DNA from 2 places in the Pseudarthrobacter sp. NIBRBAC000502770 genome. Region 1 is predicted to be linked to the other one. Evidence: riboswitches for the same ligand, from Rfam matches in the RefSeq annotation. Region 1 holds a riboswitch; the other holds the start of a gene.
What was found. Region 1 has a riboswitch for glycine ahead of gcvP (aminomethyl-transferring glycine dehydrogenase). Riboswitches for the same ligand answer to the same signal wherever they lie in the genome.

Region 1 (8,751 bases):
GCCCTGCGACATGCGGGCTTCCGTGCCGATCACCGCTTGACCCGCTCTTCCCCCGCTTCTGCGGCGGCAACCTGACGGGCGGCCTGGCCGGATGCGGCGTCGGTGAAGTCCTGGTCTGCCTGCAGTTCAGCCTGGAACGCGGCGAATCGGGCCTGGTGTGCGGGCCGGCGGCGGAGGACGAACCATGCGGCGCCCAGCAGGATGAACCAGACCGGCGTGACCAGCAGGGCCAGCAGGGTGTCCGGCTGGGTGGTGAGGGTCCAGATCACGAAAGCGAAGAAGGCGAAGACCACCCAGACCATGGCAACACCGCCGGGCATCTTGAACTTCGATGCTTCATGCAGGTGCGGCCGGCGGCGGCGGAAGGCGATGTAGCTGGCCAGGATGATCGACCAGACAAAGACGAAGCAGACAGCTGAGACGGTGGTAACCATGTCGAAGGCCTTGCCCACGTCCTGGCCGGCATACATGAGGACGACGCCGGACAGCAGCAGCACGCAGGAGAGGAACAGTGCGTTCTGGGGCACCTTCCGCCGGGACAGTTTGCCAAAGACGTCGGGAGCGTCGCCTTCCTGGGCAAGGCCGAAGACCATGCGGGAGGTCGAGTAGATGCCGGAGTTCGCGGAGGACATCGCGGAGCTAAGCACCACGAGGTTGACGATGGTGGCTGCGGCGCCCAGGCCTGCCAGGGAGAACATGGCGATGAAGGGGCTGTGGCCGGCCCTGAACTCGGTCCAGGGGGTGACTGCCATCAGGATGATGAGGGCGCCTACGTAGAAGAGGAGCACGCGGATGGGGATGGAGTTGATGGCCTTGGGCAGGTTCCGCTCCGGGTTCTTGGCCTCGGCGGCGGTGGTGCCCACCAGTTCGATTCCCACGAAGGCGAAGACGGCGATCTGGAAGCCCGCCACGAAGCCCATGAACTCGTTCGGGAAGAATCCGCCGTGGCTCCACAGGTTGGTGAAGGTGGCAGGACCGGCGTCGGACTGGAAACCGGTGAAGATCATGAACAGGCCAACGATGATCAGCGCAGCAATGGCAATGATCTTGATGAGCGCGAACCAGAACTCCGTCTCGCCAAAGGCCTTGACGGTGGTGAGGTTCAGCAGGAGAAGGATGGCTACGGTGGCCAGGCCGGGGATCCACAGGGGCACCCCGGGCCACAGTTCCCGGGAGTAGCCGGCGATGGCGATGACATCGGCGATGCCGGTGATGACCCAGCAGAACCAGTAGGTCCAGCCCGTAAAGAAGCCGGCCCACGGGCCCAGCAGGTCTGCGGCGAAATCGCTGAAGGACTTGTAGTTGAGGTTGCTGAGCAGCAGTTCACCCATGGCACGCATGACGAAGAACAGCATGAAACCGATGATCATGTATACGAAGATCACCGAGGGGCCGGCTGCCGAGATGGTCTTGCCGGAACCCATGAACAGGCCAGTGCCGATTGCGCCGCCGATGGCGATCAGTTGGATGTGGCGGTTGCTGAGCTGCCGCTCCAGGTGCGGGGCTCCGCCGCCGGGGGACGTCGGGGAATGGGTCGTCATTGAGGAACTCCATCGTTCGAGCGGCACCCGGGGTGTCGCAAAGATTGGATTTCCTCCCCGCTCTGTCTTGGACCTGAGAGTTTCCACTCGCCGGGATGGCGTGCTTGCACCGTCGGTGAGCCAGGACAGGGCCTGGCTGCTTTCCAGAGTTGCCTCACCGCGGCGGTACGTGGGCCTGAGAGTTTCCTGGGGAGGGTTTGCTCCTACGGCGCCTGCTGAACGTACCGGCAGGGCTCTCCCGCCGCAGGTCAAAAGCGTTGATTGGTAAATCAGTGTTCAGTTATCGGAGTGCATCCGCTGCGGGCTTTCCAGCCGCACGGCGCATTTTTGGGCCTCCGGTAATCACAGCCGGCGACGGAGCGCCCAGCGCTCTTTGGGCCAGTTCCGCTGCCCGGCCGGATCACGGGGTTCAGTGTGGTGTCCGTCACGAACAAAAGTCAAGCCCGCCATGACAGCATCTGCCTAACGGTCCCGCCTGCGTGCTTCATGACGGACCGATTTGCTCCCCGGGGCCGCCATCCTGTAACTTGTGAGCCGAATCACCCACATTTCAATAAGCCTTTCGAGCTGTGGCGGGAGAGTTCTCCCGGCCATCACCGGGCAGGCGCCGTAGGAGCAAATCCTCCCCAGGAATCTCTCAGGCCCATGTACCGTCACGGCGAGGCGACTCTGGAAAGCAGTGCTGCTCCGGCGGCACTCACCGACGGTGCAAGCAGGCCTTTGCTGGGTTTGCGGAATCTCTCAGGTCCAATACAGAGCGGGGAGGGACCCGATCCATGCCGAGCCACTCGTGGCCGGCCAATCCTGGAGTTCCTCATGACGATTCAATCCCAACCGTCTGCCTTCGCGGACCGGCACATTGGTGCGCGCCGCCAGGCTGACGTCGACACCATGCTCAAGGCCGTTGGCTACGACAGCGTTGACGGTTTGGTGGACATCGCTGTCCCCAATTCGATCCGCCAGTCCAAGCCGCTCGCGCTCAAGGGCGCCCTGAGCGAGGTTGAGGTGCTTGCGGAACTGCGCAGGCTCGCCGCCAAGAACAAGACCGCTGTCCAGATGATCGGGCAGGGCTACTACGACACCGTCACGCCTGCAGTGATCCGCCGGAACGTGCTGGAAGCCCCGGCCTGGTACACCGCCTACACGCCGTACCAGCCCGAGATTTCCCAGGGCCGGCTCGAGGCGCTGCTGAACTTCCAGACCATGGTCCAGGATCTCGTGGGCCTGCCCATCGCCAACGCCTCGCTGCTGGATGAAGCCACCGCCGTGGCCGAAGCCGTGCTGATGATGCGCCGCGCCAACAAGAACAAGGACGCCCGCGACGGCAAGACCGTCCTGGACGCCGACGTGCTGCCGCAGACCATCGCCATCGTCAAAGGCCGCGCCGAGGCGCTCGGCTTCGAGGTTGAGGTCGCCGACCTGTCCAACGGCCTGCCCGACGGCGACATCAACGGCATCGTGCTCCAGCAGCCCGGCGCCTCCGGCCGCGTCTTCAACCACGCAGGCGTCATCGCCGAGGCCAAGGAACGCGGCGCACTGGTTACCGTCGCTGCCGACCTGCTGGCACTGACCCTGATCACGCCTCCGGGCGAGCAGGGCGCCGACATCGCCGTCGGCTCCACCCAGCGTTTCGGTGTGCCGCTGTTCTTCGGCGGCCCGCACGCCGCCTACATGGCCGTGGCCAAGGGCCTGGAGCGTTCCATGCCCGGCCGCCTGGTGGGCGTCTCCAAGGACGACGCCGGCCTCCCGGCCTACCGCCTGGCGCTGCAGACGCGCGAGCAGCACATCCGCCGCGAAAAGGCCACGTCCAACATCTGCACCGCGCAGGCCCTGCTGGCCATCGTGTCCTCCTTCTACGCCGTCTACCACGGCCCGGACGGACTGAAGGCCATCGCCGAGCGCGTCCACAACAACTCCCGCGCCCTGGCCACCACCCTCAAGGTCGCAGGCCGGGAACTGGCCACTGAGACGTTCTTCGACACGGTCACTGTCTCCGTTCCCGGCAAGGCCGCCAAGGTCATCACCGCTGCTGAAGCACGCGGGATCAACCTGCGGCATATTGATGCCGACACCATCGGCGTGTCCGTGGATGAAACCACGACGCCGGAAATCCTGTCCGCGATCGCCGTCGCCTTCGGTGCCGGCCCCGTGGTGGACGCCGAGGGCTTCGAACTGCCCGCAGAGGTGCTCCGCACCTCCGAGTACATGCAGCACCCGGTGTTCAACACCCACCGGTCCGAAACCCAGCTCCTGCGCTACATCCGCAAGCTCTCTGACCGGGACCTCGCGCTGGACCGCACCATGATCCCGCTGGGCTCGTGCACCATGAAGCTGAATGCCACCGCCGAGATGGAAGCCATCTCCTGGCCGGAGTTCGCCTCCATCCACCCCTTCGCCCCGGACTCCCAGACCGAAGGCTGGCGTGAACTGATCAGTGGCCTGGAAGCCGACTTGGCGGAAATCACCGGCTACGACCAGGTGTCCCTCCAGCCCAACGCCGGGTCCCAGGGCGAGCTCGCCGGCCTGCTGGCCATCCGCGGCTACCACCGCGCGAACGGCGACACCCAGCGCAACGTCTGCCTGATCCCGGCCTCGGCCCACGGCACCAACGCCGCCTCCGCCGTCCTGGCCGGCATGAAGGTCGTCGTCGTTGCCACGGCCGCGGATGGAACGATTGACCACGAGGACCTGTACGCAAAGATCGAGGCGAACAAGGACGTCCTCTCGGCGATCATGATCACCTACCCATCCACCCACGGCGTCTACGATGCGGACGTGACCGAGATCTGCGAGGCCGTCCATGCTGCCGGCGGCCAGGTCTACGTTGACGGAGCCAACCTGAACGCCCTGGTCGGCCTGGCCCAGCCGGGCAAGTTCGGCGGGGATGTGTCCCACCTGAACCTGCACAAGACCTTCTGCATCCCGCACGGCGGCGGCGGACCCGGCGTCGGCCCCGTGGCAGCGAAGGCCCACCTGGCACCGTTCATGCCCGGCGACGCCAACAAGGCAGCGCATGAGGGAGGCCACGGCGTGGCCATCAGCGCCTCGAACTTCGGCTCCGCCGGAGTCCTCCCGATCTCCTGGGCCTACGTTAAGCTCATGGGCGGGGAAGGCCTGACCGAGGCCACCAAGGCAGCATTGCTCGCTGCGAACTACGTCGCCGTGCGCCTGAACGACTACTTCCCGGTCCTCTACACCGGCGAAGGTGGCCTCGTGGCGCACGAATGCATCCTGGACCTGCGCGAACTCACGGCCAAGACCGGCGTCACCGCCGAGGATGTGGCCAAGCGCCTCATCGACTACGGTTTCCACGCCCCCACCCTGGCGTTCCCGGTGGCCGGCACGCTGATGGTGGAGCCCACCGAGTCCGAGGACCTGGCCGAGATCGACCGCTTCATCGAGGCCATGATCACCATCCGCAAGGAAATTGACCAGGTGGCCAACGGCGACTTCTCTGTCCAGGACTCCCCGCTGCGCAACGCACCCCACACCGCGTCCGCCGTCGTGAACTCCGAATGGACCCGGCAGTACAGCCGCGAACAGGCTGTCTTCCCCGTCCACCACCTCAAGCAGGACAAGTACTTCCCGCCGGTGGGCCGGATCGACGGCGCCGGTGGAGACCGGAACCTGATCTGCTCCTGCCCGCCGCTGTCCGAGTTCGAAAACTAAGGATCCCCCAATGACTGAGAACTACACGGCTCTCTACGAAGAGCACAAGAACCTGGGCGCTTCCTTCACCGACTTCGGCGGCTGGCAGATGCCGCTCAAGTACAGCTCCGAACTGGCCGAGCACCACGCCGTCCGCAAAGCTGCGGGCCTGTTCGATCTCTCCCACATGGGCGAAGTCTGGGTCACCGGCCCCGAAGCCGGCGCCTTCCTGGATTACGCCCTGGTGGGCAAGTTGTCCGCCATCGCGGATGGCAAGGCCAAGTACTCGCTGATCTGCAACGAGGACGGCGGCATCATCGACGACCTCATCACTTACCGTTTCGGCGACGAAAAATACCTGGTGGTCCCCAACGCCGGCAACGCCCCCACCGTGGCGGCAGCCCTCGCCGAACGGGCAGTTAACTTCGACGTCAAGGTGGAGGACGCTTCGTCGGCCACCTCCCTCGTCGCAGTCCAGGGACCCAACGCCGAGGCCATCCTGCTCAAGCTCACGGATGAATCCCAGCACGCCCTGGTCACCGGCCTGAAGTACTACGCGTTCAACGAGCTGACCATCGCCGGCCACAATGTCATCCTGGCCCGGACGGGCTACACCGGCGAGGACGGCTTCGAACTGTTCATTCCGAACGCCGACGCCGCGAACCTGTGGGCCAAGGTGGCCGAAGCCGGCGAAGAGTTTGGCATCATCCCGTGCGGTCTTGCGTCCCGCGACTCACTCCGCCTCGAGGCCGGCATGCCGCTCTATGGCAATGAGCTGTCCCTGGAACGTTCACCGTTCGACGCCGGCCTGGGCCCCGTCGTGGCGCTCAAGTCCAAGGAAGGCGACTTCGTGGGCCGCTCCGCCCTGGAAGCTGCGAAGGAAGCCGGTTCCAAGCGGAAGCTCGTGGGCCTGAAGGGCCTCGGCCGCCGCGCCGGCCGTGGCGGCTACCCGGTCCTCAAGGACGGCAACGTGGTGGGCGAGGTGACCTCCGGCCAGCCCAGCCCCACCCTCGGCTACCCTGTAGCACTGGCCTACGTCGACGTCGAGCACGCCGGGCTGGGCACCCCCCTGGACGTGGACCTGCGCGGCAAGGCCGAGCCCTTCGAGGTTGTCGCCCTGCCGTTCTACAAGCGCCAAAAGTAGCTTCGCGCTTCCCCACTCTTGAACCCCAAACTTAAGGAAAAACACCATGGCTAAAGTTGCCGCCGAACTGAAGTATTCCGCCGAGCACGAATGGATCGCCGCTGACGGCTCCGGCCCGTCCGTGGTTGGCGTGTCCGCTGTCGCCGCCGAAGCACTGGGCGACATCGTCTACGTTGACCTGCCCGAGGTTGGCTCCACCGTGACGGCCGGCGAGACCTGTGGCGAGATCGAGTCCACCAAGTCCGTCTCGGACCTGTACTCCCCCGTCACGGGCGAGGTCACGGAAGTCAACGACGACGTCGTCAGCGACCCTGCCGTGATCAACAACGATCCGTACGGCGCCGGCTGGCTCTTCAAGGTCACCGTCACCGAAGAGGGCCCGCTGCTGTCCGCAGAGGAATACGCCGAAGCGAACGGCGGCGAACTGTGAGTGCCCCCGCTGACACCGCAGTGTTCGAGCAGGTAGTCTCCCCCAGCCTCAACGCGGACCTGTCCGCGTTGGACCCCGAAATCGCCGCCAAGATCGACGACGAATTGGGCCGCCAGCGTGAGGGCCTGGAAATGATCGCCTCGGAGAACCACACCGCCGTGGCCGTGATGCAGGCGCAGGGCTCCGTCCTGACCAACAAGTACGCCGAAGGCTACCCGGGCAAGCGCTACTACGGTGGCTGCGAGCACGTGGACGTCACCGAGCAGCTCGCCATCGACCGGGTCAAGGCGCTCTTCGGCGCCGGGTTCGCCAACGTGCAGCCGCACTCCGGCGCCCAGGCCAACGCCTCGGTGATGCACGCGCTGATCAAGCCCGGCGACACCATCATGGGCCTGAACCTGGCCCACGGCGGCCATCTGACCCACGGCATGCGGATCAACTTTTCCGGCAAGCTCTACAACGTGGTCCCATACCAGGTCCGCGAAGACACCCACACGATCGACATGGCAGAAGTGGAACGGCTGGCGCTGGAAACGAAGCCGCAGCTCATCGTTGCCGGCTGGTCGGCTTACGCCCGCCAGCTGGACTTCGCGGAGTTCCGCCGCATCGCCGACCTTGTGGGCGCCTACCTCATGGTGGACATGGCGCACTTCGCCGGCCTCGTGGCAGCCGGACTGCACCCCAGCCCGGTGCCGCACGCCCACGTAGTAACGTCCACCACGCACAAGACCCTCGCCGGTCCGCGCGGCGGCATCATCCTCTCCAACGACGCCGACATCGCCAAGAAGATCAACTCGGCTGTCTTCCCCGGCCAGCAGGGCGGCCCCCTGGAGCACGTCATTGCCGGCAAGGCCGTGGCGTTCAAGATCGCAGCGTCCCCCGAGTTCAAGGAGAGGCAGGAACGCGTCCTGCTCGGCGCATCCATCCTCGCCGAGCGCCTGGTCCAGCCGGACGTCACCGCAAAGGGCATCAGCGTGGTGTCCGGCGGGACGGACGTTCACCTGGTCCTGGTGGACCTGCGCAACTGCGAACTCGACGGCCAGCAGGCGGAAGACCGCCTCGCCGCGATCGACATCACGGTCAACCGCAACGCCGTCCCGTTCGATCCGCGTCCGCCGATGGTGACATCGGGCCTGCGCATCGGCACCCCCGCCCTGGCCACCCGTGGCTTCGGTGAGGCTGCCTTCCGCGAGGTAGCCGACATCATCGCCGAGGCCTTGATTGCCGACGCCGACGCGGACCTTTCGGGGCTCCGTCACCGCGTCGAAGCACTCGCAGCAGCCCACCCGCTCTACCCGGGCGTGGCACCCCTGTCCTAAGGGATCGTGATCGCTAACGGGCCCGGCGGACCGGACATTTTCACGCCTGCTGCTCCTTCGTCGCTTTGACGCAGGCTTTCGAAAAGTCCGGCTCCGCCGTCCCCTCGTGGGCATGTCGCCTTGGTGACAGACCCTCGGAGTGGGCGGGGCATCCGGCAGCGTGCGTCTAAGGGAGCGTCACGTCCGCTTAGCGGGCGTCTTCGCGACCGAGCACGCAGAGGATGTCCTGCCCGCTCCACCCCAGCCCGGCCACACCAACCGAACCACAGTTTCAGTAAGGATTTAGTTATGGCAGTCGGAGTCTTTGATCTTTTTTCGATCGGGATTGGCCCGTCGTCTTCGCATACTGTGGGGCCGATGCGGGCTGCTGCTGTGTTCGCTGAGGAGCTCAAGGCCTCGGGGAAACTGGCTGCGGTGGCGGGGTTGCGGGTGGATTTGTATGGGTCGTTGGCAGCGACGGGGCACGGGCATGGGACGATGACGGCGGTCCTGCTGGGCTTGGAGGGGTTCCATCCGGAGTTGATCCTGCCCGAAGAGGTCGAGGAGCGGCTGGCCTCGATCGCGGAGACCGGGGTCCTGAACCTGGCCGGGTCGGTGGCGCTGCCGTATGGGGTGAAGGACATGGTGTTGCGGCCGTTGACGGTGCTGCCGCGGCACACGAACGGGATG
Region 2 (8,751 bases), 430 kb from region 1:
GGAGCTCAGCAGGGTCAACAAGGGTTGGGGTATGAAGCTGGATGGGGAACAAGGCATGGCTGCCGCGGGAGGCGGAAGCCGGCCGTACAGCGCAGCCGTGCAGGCCGCTGGGCTTGCCGGTTTCCTGCTGGCCTCACTGCTCGTGGCGGCGCTGGGCGGACTCGCCTCGGCGGCAAACGTCACGGGCTGGTACGCCGCCGCGGACAAGGCCCCCTGGTCCCCGCCCAATGGTGTGTTCGGCCCCGTATGGACCATCCTCTATGCGGCAATGGCCCTTGCAGCGTGGCTGGTATGGCGCCAACGTGCCGATGGGACACGGCAGGCCATGGTGGTTTACGGCATCCAACTGGCCCTCAACCTGGCCTGGACCCCGGCGTTCTTCGCCCTCTATCCTGCCCTTGGCACGGCAGCGCTGTGGCTGGGCCTGGCCATCATCCTGGCCCTGATTGCTGCCGTTACGGTGACGGTGCTGCATTTCGGTCCCATCAGCCGGATGGCAGGGTTACTCCTGCTGCCCTACATCTCATGGCTGGTGTTCGCGGCCAGCCTCAACTGGTGGGCGGCCGTCCACAACTAGGCACCTTGGGTCAGCATTCGACGACGTTGACGGCGAGGCCGCCCATGGCGGTTTCCTTGTATTTGTCGCTCATGTCCTTGCCGGTTTCGCGCATGGTGATGATGACTTCGTCGAGGGAGACGCGGTGGGTGCCGTCGCCCCAGAGCGCCATTTTCGCGGCGTTGATCGCTTTCGCGGCGGCGATCGCGTTCCGTTCGATGCAGGGGACCTGGACCAGCCCGCCGATCGGGTCACAGGTCAGGCCCAGGTTGTGTTCCATCGCGATTTCCGCGGCGTTCTCCACCTGGGCGGGCGTGCCGCCCATGACTTCGGCCAGGCCCGCGGCGGCCATCGAGGACGCGGAGCCGACCTCGCCCTGGCAGCCGACCTCGGCCCCGGAGATCGAGGCCTGTTCCTTGTAAAGCACCCCCACGGCGCCGGCAGCGAGCAGGAACCGCACCACCACATCATCCCGGTCCGCCTGGGTTGCCTGGTCCATGCCCGGGGCGAAATGCAGGGCGTAGAACAACACCGCGGGGATGATCCCGGCCGCCCCGTTCGTGGGCGCGGTGACCACCCGGCCGCCGGAGGCGTTTTCCTCGTTCACGGCCAACGCCACCAAGTTAACCCACTCCTGCCAGTACCGTGGGTCGTAGTGGTCCCGCCCGTCCTGCCCGTCCTGGCCGGTGTCTTCGGGGCGGCCGGTTTCCTTCTTCAACCGCTCGTACCAGTCAGGGGCGCGGCGGCGGACCTTCAACCCGCCCGGCAGCACCCCTTCGCGTTTGAGTGAGGTCTGCACGCAGTTCTCCATCACGGACCAGATGTGCAGCAGCCCGGCACGGATCTCCTCCCCGGAGCGGGAGGCCAACTCGTTCGTGGACATCACGTCGGCGATGCCCAGCCCGGTCACCGCGCAGTGCGCCAACAACTCCGCCGCGGTCCGGAACGGCAGCGGCAGCCCGTCCTTGGACGCGTCCAGTTCCTGCTGCGCCGCGTCCTCCTCCCCCTCCCGGACGATGAACCCGCCACCGACCGAGAAGAACGTCGCCGCGTGCACCACCGAACCCTGGGCGTCGGTGACCGTGAACGTCATCCCGTTCGTGTGCCGCGGCAGCACCGTCAACGGCCGCAACACCATGTCCTTCACCCCATACGGCAGCGCCACCGACCCGGCCAGGTTCAGGACCCCGGTCTCCGCGATCGAGGCCAGCCGCTCCTCGACCTCTTCGGGCAGGATCAACTCCGGATGGAACCCCTCCAAGCCCAGCAGGACCGCCGTCATCGTCCCATGCCCGTGCCCCGTCGCGGCCAACGACCCATACAAATCCACCCGCAACCCCGCCACCGCAGCCAGTTTCCCCGAGGCCTTCAACTCCTCAGCGAACACAGCAGCAGCCCGCATCGGCCCCACAGTATGCGAAGACGACGGGCCAATCCCGATCGAAAAAAGATCAAAGACTCCAACGGCCATGCGATTGGTTCCTAACTAAAACAGTGTGGTCGGGGGTGGTGGGCCGGTGACCGAATTCCTCCGCGTGCTCGGTCGCGAAGACGCCCGCTAAGCGGACGTGACGCTCCCTTAGACGCACGCTGCCGGATGCCCCGCCCACTCCGCAAGCACGTCACCAAGGCGGGGTGCGCACAAGGGCCGGCGGAGCCGGACTTTTCGAAAGCCTGCGTCAAAGCGACGAAGGAGCAGCAGGCGTGAAAATGTCCGGTCCGCCGTCGCGAAGGTGATCACGGAGGGGCACCAAAAGCTACTTGGCGCGGCGATAGAACGGGAGGTCGACCACTTCGAACGGTTCTGCCTTGCCGCGGAGATCGATGTCCAAGGCCGTGCCGGGTGCCGAGTAATCGACGTCGACGTAGGCCATGGCGATCGGGTAGCCGAGGGTGGGCGATGGCTGGCCGGAGGTGACTTCACCGACTCTGTCCCCGTCCTTGAGCACGGGGTAGTGGGCCCGGCCTGCGCGGCGGCCCTTGCCTTTGAGGCCCACGAGGCGGCGGCCGGAGGTGCTGCCGGCGCCGGCATCCTTCTTTGCTGCCAGCGCGGCCTTGCCAACGAAGTCGCCCTCCTTGGAGAGTGCGACGACGGGGCCCAGGCCGGCAGCGAACGGGTCACCCTGCAGCGACAGTTCGTTGCCGTACAGCGGCATCCCCGCTTCCAGTCGGAGGGAGTCGCGGGAGGCGAGGCCGGCGGGGGTCAGCTCCCCGTCGTCGGCGATGGCGGCCAGTGCCTGCCACAGTGCCGGGGCGTCATCGTTGGCCACGAAGATCTCGAACCCGTCCTCACCGGTGTACCCGGTGCGCGCGAGCAGGAGTTCCTTGCCGGCCCCGCCCACCAGGAACGGAACCTCCACGGCGGCGTAGTACTTCAGGTCCGCCACCAGGGAGTGTTGTGCGGCCGGGACCAGGCGCAACAGGAGTTCCTGGGCCTTGGGGCCCTGCACCGCGATCAGCGATGTACGGGCCGAGGCGTCCTCCACCAGCACGTCAAACCCTGCGGCGCGTTCCTGAAGGGCTGCCGCCACCACTGCGGCGTTGCCCGCGTTGGGCACCACCAGGAAGACGTCGGTGCCGTCTTCAGCGGCGGGACGGCGGTAGGTGATGAGGTCGTCGATGATGCCGCCGTCCTCGTTGCAGATCAGCGAGTACTTGGCCTTGCCCACGGCCATGGCGGAGATCTTTCCCACCAGGGCAAAGTCGAGGAAGGCGGCAGCCTGCCGCCCGGTGACCCAGACTTCGCCCATGTGGGAGAGATCGAACAGGCCCGCAGCTTTGCGGACGGCGTGGTGCTCGGCCAGTTCGGAGCTGTACTTGAGCGGCATCTGCCAGCCGCCGAAGTCGGTGAAGGAAGCGCCCAGCTTCTTGTGCTCTTCGTAGAGAGCCGTGTAGTTCTCAGTCATTGGGGGATCCTTAGTTTTCGAACTCGGACAGCGGCGGGCAGGAGCAGATCAGGTTCCGGTCTCCACCGGCGCCGTCGATCCGGCCCACCGGCGGGAAGTACTTGTCCTGCTTGAGGTGGTGGACGGGGAAGACAGCCTGTTCGCGGCTGTACTGCCGGGTCCATTCGGAGTTCACGACGGCGGACGCGGTGTGGGGTGCGTTGCGCAGCGGGGAGTCCTGGACAGAGAAGTCGCCGTTGGCCACCTGGTCAATTTCCTTGCGGATGGTGATCATGGCCTCGATGAAGCGGTCGATCTCGGCCAGGTCCTCGGACTCGGTGGGCTCCACCATCAGCGTGCCGGCCACCGGGAACGCCAGGGTGGGGGCGTGGAAACCGTAGTCGATGAGGCGCTTGGCCACATCCTCGGCGGTGACGCCGGTCTTGGCCGTGAGTTCGCGCAGGTCCAGGATGCATTCATGCGCCACGAGGCCACCTTCGCCGGTGTAGAGGACCGGGAAGTAGTCGTTCAGCCTGGCAGCGACGTAGTTGGCCGCCAGCAGCGCGGACTTGGTGGCCTGAGTCAGGCCTTCCCCGCCCATGAGCTTCACGTAGGCCCAGGAGATCGGCAGCACACCCGCCGAACCGAACCGGCACGCCGAGATGGCTACCCCGTGGCCTTCCTCATGCGCTGCCTTGTTCGCGTCGCCGGGCATGAACGGTGCCAGGTGGGCCTTCGCCGCGACCGGCCCGACGCCGGGTCCCCCGCCGCCGTGCGGGATGCAGAAGGTCTTGTGCAGGTTCAGGTGGGACACATCCCCGCCGAACTTGCCCGGCTGGGCCAGGCCCACCAGGGCGTTCAGGTTGGCGCCGTCAACGTAGACCTGGCCGCCGGCAGCGTGCACGGCCTCGCAGATCTCGGTCACGTCCGCATCGTAGACGCCGTGGGTGGACGGGTAGGTGATCATGATGCAGGACAGGACGTCCTTGTTCGCCTCGATCTTGGCCGTCAGGTCATCGTGATCAATCGTGCCGTCCGCGGCGGTGGCAACCACTACGACCTTCATGCCGGCCAGGACGGCGGAGGCAGCGTTGGTGCCATGGGCCGAGGCCGGGATCAGGCAGACGTTGCGCTGCTGCTCGCCGCGGGAGTGGTGGTACCCGCGGATAGCCAGCAGCCCGGCCAGTTCGCCCTGGGAGCCCGCGTTGGGCTGGATGGACACCTGGTCATACCCGGTGATTTCCGCCAAGTCGGCTTCCAGGTCCGCGATGAGTTCGCGCCAGCCTTCGGTCTGGGAGTCCGGGGCGAAGGGGTGGATGGAGGCAAACTCCGGCCAGGAGATGGCTTCCATCTCGGCGGTGGCGTTCAGCTTCATGGTGCACGAGCCCAGCGGGATCATGGTGCGGTCCAGCGCCAGGTCCCGGTCCGACAGCTTCCGGATGTAGCGCAGGAGCTGGGTTTCGGACCGGTACGTGTTGAAGACCGGGTGCTGCAGGTAGTCGGTGGAACGCTCCACGGCGGCCTCCAGCCCAAAGCCCTGGCCCTCGCCGCGGATCCCGGCAACGGTGGCGCCAAAGACGTCGGCAACCTCGGCGACGATGGCCGGCGTCGTGGTTTCATCCAGGGAAATGCCCACGGTGTCGGCATCAATATGCCGCAGGTTGATCCCGCGTGCTTCGGCGGCGGCGACAATCGCGGCAGCGCGTCCCGGGACCCGGACCGTCAGGGTGTCGAAAAAGCTCGTGTGCAGCACCTCCACGCCGGCACCCGCCAGCGAGGCCGCCAGTGTTCGCGCGTGGCCGTGGGCGGTTTCCGCGATCGCCTTCAGCCCGTCGGGGCCGTGGTAGACGGCGTACGTGGAGGAGACGATGGCCAGAAGGGCCTGCGCGGTGCAGATGTTGGACGTGGCCTTTTCGCGGCGGATGTGCTGCTCGCGCGTCTGCAGCGCGAGGCGGTACGCGGGCATCCCTGCGTCGTCCTTGGACACGCCCACCAGGCGGCCGGGCAACGAACGCTCCAGGCCCTTGCGGACGGCCATGTAGGCGGCGTGCGGCCCGCCGAAGAACAGCGGCACCCCGAAACGCTGCGTGGAGCCGACGGCGATGTCGGCGCCCTGCTCGCCCGGAGGCGTTATCAGGGTCAGGGCCAGCAGGTCCGCGGCCACGGTAACCAGCGCACCGCGGTCCTTCGCCGCCGCAATGGTGGCGGACTGATCCCAGACCCGGCCTGAGGCGCCGGGCTGCTGGAGCACGATCCCGTTGATCGCACCTTCAGGGAGGCCCTTGGACAGGTCGGCAACCTCAACCTCGAAGCCGAGCGCCTCGGCGCGGCCCTTGACGATGGCAATGGTCTGCGGCAGCACGTCAATGTCCAGGACGGTCTTGCCGTCGTGGGCGTCTTTGGTCTTGTTGGCGCGGCGCATGAGCAGCACCGCTTCGGCCACGGCGGTGGCTTCATCGAGCAGGGAGGCGTTGGCGATGGGCAGGCCCACCAGGTCCTGGACCATGGTCTGGAAGTTCAGGAGTGCCTCAAGCCGGCCCTGGGAAATTTCGGGCTGGTACGGGGTGTAGGCGGTGTACCAGGCCGGGGCCTCGAGGATGTTCCGGCGGATCACGGCAGGGGTGATGGTGTCGTAGTAGCCCTGGCCAATCATCTGGACCGCGGTCTTGTTCTTGGCGGCCAGCCGGCGCAATTCAGCAAGCACCTCAACCTCACTGAGGGCATCCTGCAGGCGGAGGGCCGTGTCCTGGCGGATGACCTTGGGCACGGCGGTGTCCACCAGGGAATCGACCGTGCCGTAGCCCACGGCTTTGAGCATGGTGTCGACGTCGTCCTGGCGGCGTGCGCCAATGTGGCGGTCTACGAAGGTGGTGGAGGCTGGGGTAACCGACACGAAGGAACTCCATTTATTCAGGCGGCGCAGGGTACGCCACAGCTATTCGGGTCCCTCCCCGCTCTGTATTGGACCTGAGAGTTTCCGCGTCGCCTGCCTGCGCAGGAACCGCTTGCACCGTCGGTGAGCACAACAGCCGTTCCGCTTCCCCCAAGGGAGGCCGGACAACTGCCTGCTGCTTTCCAGAGGTGCCTCGCCGCGGCGGTACAGGGGCCTGCGAGATTCCTGGGGAGGATTTGCTCCTACGGCGCCTGCCTGTACTTCCGGCAGAACTCTCCCGCCGCAGATCAAAGGCTATTCATTTGTTGGATCATGACGGCCGGTGACAGCCCTCACAACTCTCCATTGTCCTACGCCAGAAGCCCTCCGGCAAATGGAAAACTACCTGCGGAGCCGTTCCAACGCGGCCAGGAGTTCCTCCACGTCAGCGGCTGCTCCGCCTTCCGGCGCAGGGCCCACGGAAAGCATGGCATTGAAGTACAAACCGTCACCCATATACAGGACAGCCCTGGCCAGGCCGGGCCCCACATCCGCAGCAATCTCGTCCAGCCACCGCTGCTGGATGGCGGCGAACCGGCGGCGGGTCTCCTCATGCGCCACCTCGGCAAGCCGCGTGGCGGCCACAATGACCCGGTCCAGAGGAGTATCCGCCCAGACAGAGGAACGGATGAAATACGCGGCGGCACCTTCGCTGGCCGAAGCCATCGCGTCGGCATCCGCCTTGGCCAACCCCTCAAGGCGGTCCAGCAGCACGGCGATGAGCGCTTCCTTGTTGGGAAAGTGGTAGAGGAGGCCACCTTTGGACACCCCGGCCTTACGGGCTACGGCGTCGAGGGTTGCAGCGCGCTCCCCCACTTCGATCAGCAGGGACTCGAAGGCGTCAAGGACCGCATCACGGGCTACAGGCTTTCGGGGCATGCCTTCCATCATGCCCTCCACCGGCAGGGAAGAAGGAATGCTTCGGTTTCAAACTATACCGTCCAGACGGTACAGTTATTACATGACGACCTCCATTCGCCCGGCCTCCTTACAAAGGGACAGCTCCGCCATGCGGCCACCGTGGCGGGATTGGCTCGCGTTGGGGCTGCTGATGTTTCCCGTGCTGCTGGTGGCAGTGGACAATACCGCCCTGACCTTCGCCCTGCCCGCCATCGCCCGCGCCCTGGAACCGACGGGCCTGCAGCTGCTGTGGATCGTGGACGCCTATCCACTGGTCCTGGCAGGGCTGCTGGTATCAATGGGAAGCCTCGGCGACCGGATTGGGCGGCGGCGGCTGCTGGTCGTCGGCAGCCTGGGCTTCGCAGGGCTGTCCGCCGCCACGGCATTCGCGCCCACCCCGGAGTGGCTGATCGCCGGCCGCGCGGCGCTCGGGTTCTTCGGCGCCATGCTGATGCCGTCCACCTTGTCGCTGATCCGGAACATTTTCCCGGAGCCCAACCGCCGGCGGATGGCCATTGCCATCTGGGCTGCCGGATTCTCCGGCGGCGCCGCCCTGGGCCCCATCCTCGGTGGATGGCTGGTGGAGCACTTCTGGTGGGGTGCCGTGTTCCTGGTGGCCGTGCCACTCATGCTGCCCCTGCTGGCGCTGGGGCCGGCCTTCATTCCGGAGTCCAGGGATCCCGCGCCGGGAAGAGCGGACATTCCCAGCGTCCTGCTATCCATGCTGGTCATGGTGCCCGCGGTCTACGGCGTAAAGTCAGTAGCCACCGAAGGTCCGGGGCCGGCCGGGCTGGGAAGCATAGCCTTCGGCCTGGCCATGGGCATTGTGTTCGTGCGGCGCCAGCACCGGCTGGAGCACCCGCTGCTGGACATGTCACTATTCCGCAACAGGGTGTTCAGCATGGCCATCAGCGCCAACGTTTTGGCCCTGTTTTCCTTCAACGGGTTCATCCTTTTCCTTGCCCAGCACCTCCAACTCCTGGAGGGGATGACACCGTCGGCGGCGGGCATTGCCATGCTCCCGGCCCTGGCAGCCACAGTGACGGCAGGGCTGGTGGTGGTCCCGCTGGTCCGGAAGGTGCGTCCGGGGTACGTCGTGGCCGCGGGCCTGTCCTTCAGTGCCGTGGGCTACAGCATGGTGGCCTTCGGTAACGACGGCGGGGGCCCGCCCCTGCTGCTGGCAGCATTGCTGGTCCTGGCGCTGGGCGTAGGCACGGCGGAAACCATCTCGAACGACCTCATCCTCGGCTCGGCCCCGCCGGCGAAATCCGGCGCTGCGGCAGCGATTTCCGAGACGGGCTACGAGGTGGGATCGCTGCTGGGGACTGCGGTGCTGGGCTCCATCCTGACCGCGTCCTACCAGCAGAACCTCCGGCTGCCGGCGGGGCTGGAGGCCATGCTGCCCGGAACCTCGCTGCACAACGCCAGGGAAACGCTGGCCGGTGCGGTGGACGCAGCCAACCTGGTGCCGGCACCGC

Region 2: it holds a riboswitch for glycine, as region 1 does, so the genes downstream of both, gcvP (aminomethyl-transferring glycine dehydrogenase) here and gcvP (aminomethyl-transferring glycine dehydrogenase) in region 1, are expected to answer to the same signal.

What each region holds. Positions count from the first base shown of each region.
Region 1 covers NZ_CP041198.1:4,217,996-4,226,746, reverse strand. Annotated here, with positions in the region: gene purU (formyltetrahydrofolate deformylase) at 1-12, opposite strand, end outside; gene cycA (D-serine/D-alanine/glycine transporter) at 30-1,541, opposite strand; glycine riboswitch at 1,695-1,792, opposite strand; glycine riboswitch at 2,105-2,204, shown strand; gene gcvP (aminomethyl-transferring glycine dehydrogenase) at 2,358-5,210, shown strand; gene gcvT (glycine cleavage system aminomethyltransferase GcvT) at 5,221-6,333, shown strand; gene gcvH (glycine cleavage system protein GcvH) at 6,380-6,763, shown strand; gene glyA (serine hydroxymethyltransferase) at 6,760-8,082, shown strand; gene NIBR502770_RS20080 (L-serine ammonia-lyase) at 8,371-8,751, shown strand, end outside.
Region 2 covers NZ_CP041198.1:246,204-254,954, reverse strand. Annotated here, with positions in the region: gene NIBR502770_RS01565 (TspO/MBR family protein) at 32-577, shown strand; gene NIBR502770_RS01560 (L-serine ammonia-lyase) at 588-2,027, opposite strand; gene gcvT (glycine cleavage system aminomethyltransferase GcvT) at 2,314-3,462, opposite strand; gene gcvP (aminomethyl-transferring glycine dehydrogenase) at 3,473-6,334, opposite strand; glycine riboswitch at 6,527-6,624, opposite strand; gene NIBR502770_RS01545 (TetR/AcrR family transcriptional regulator) at 6,716-7,252, opposite strand; gene NIBR502770_RS01540 (MFS transporter) at 7,335-8,751, shown strand, end outside.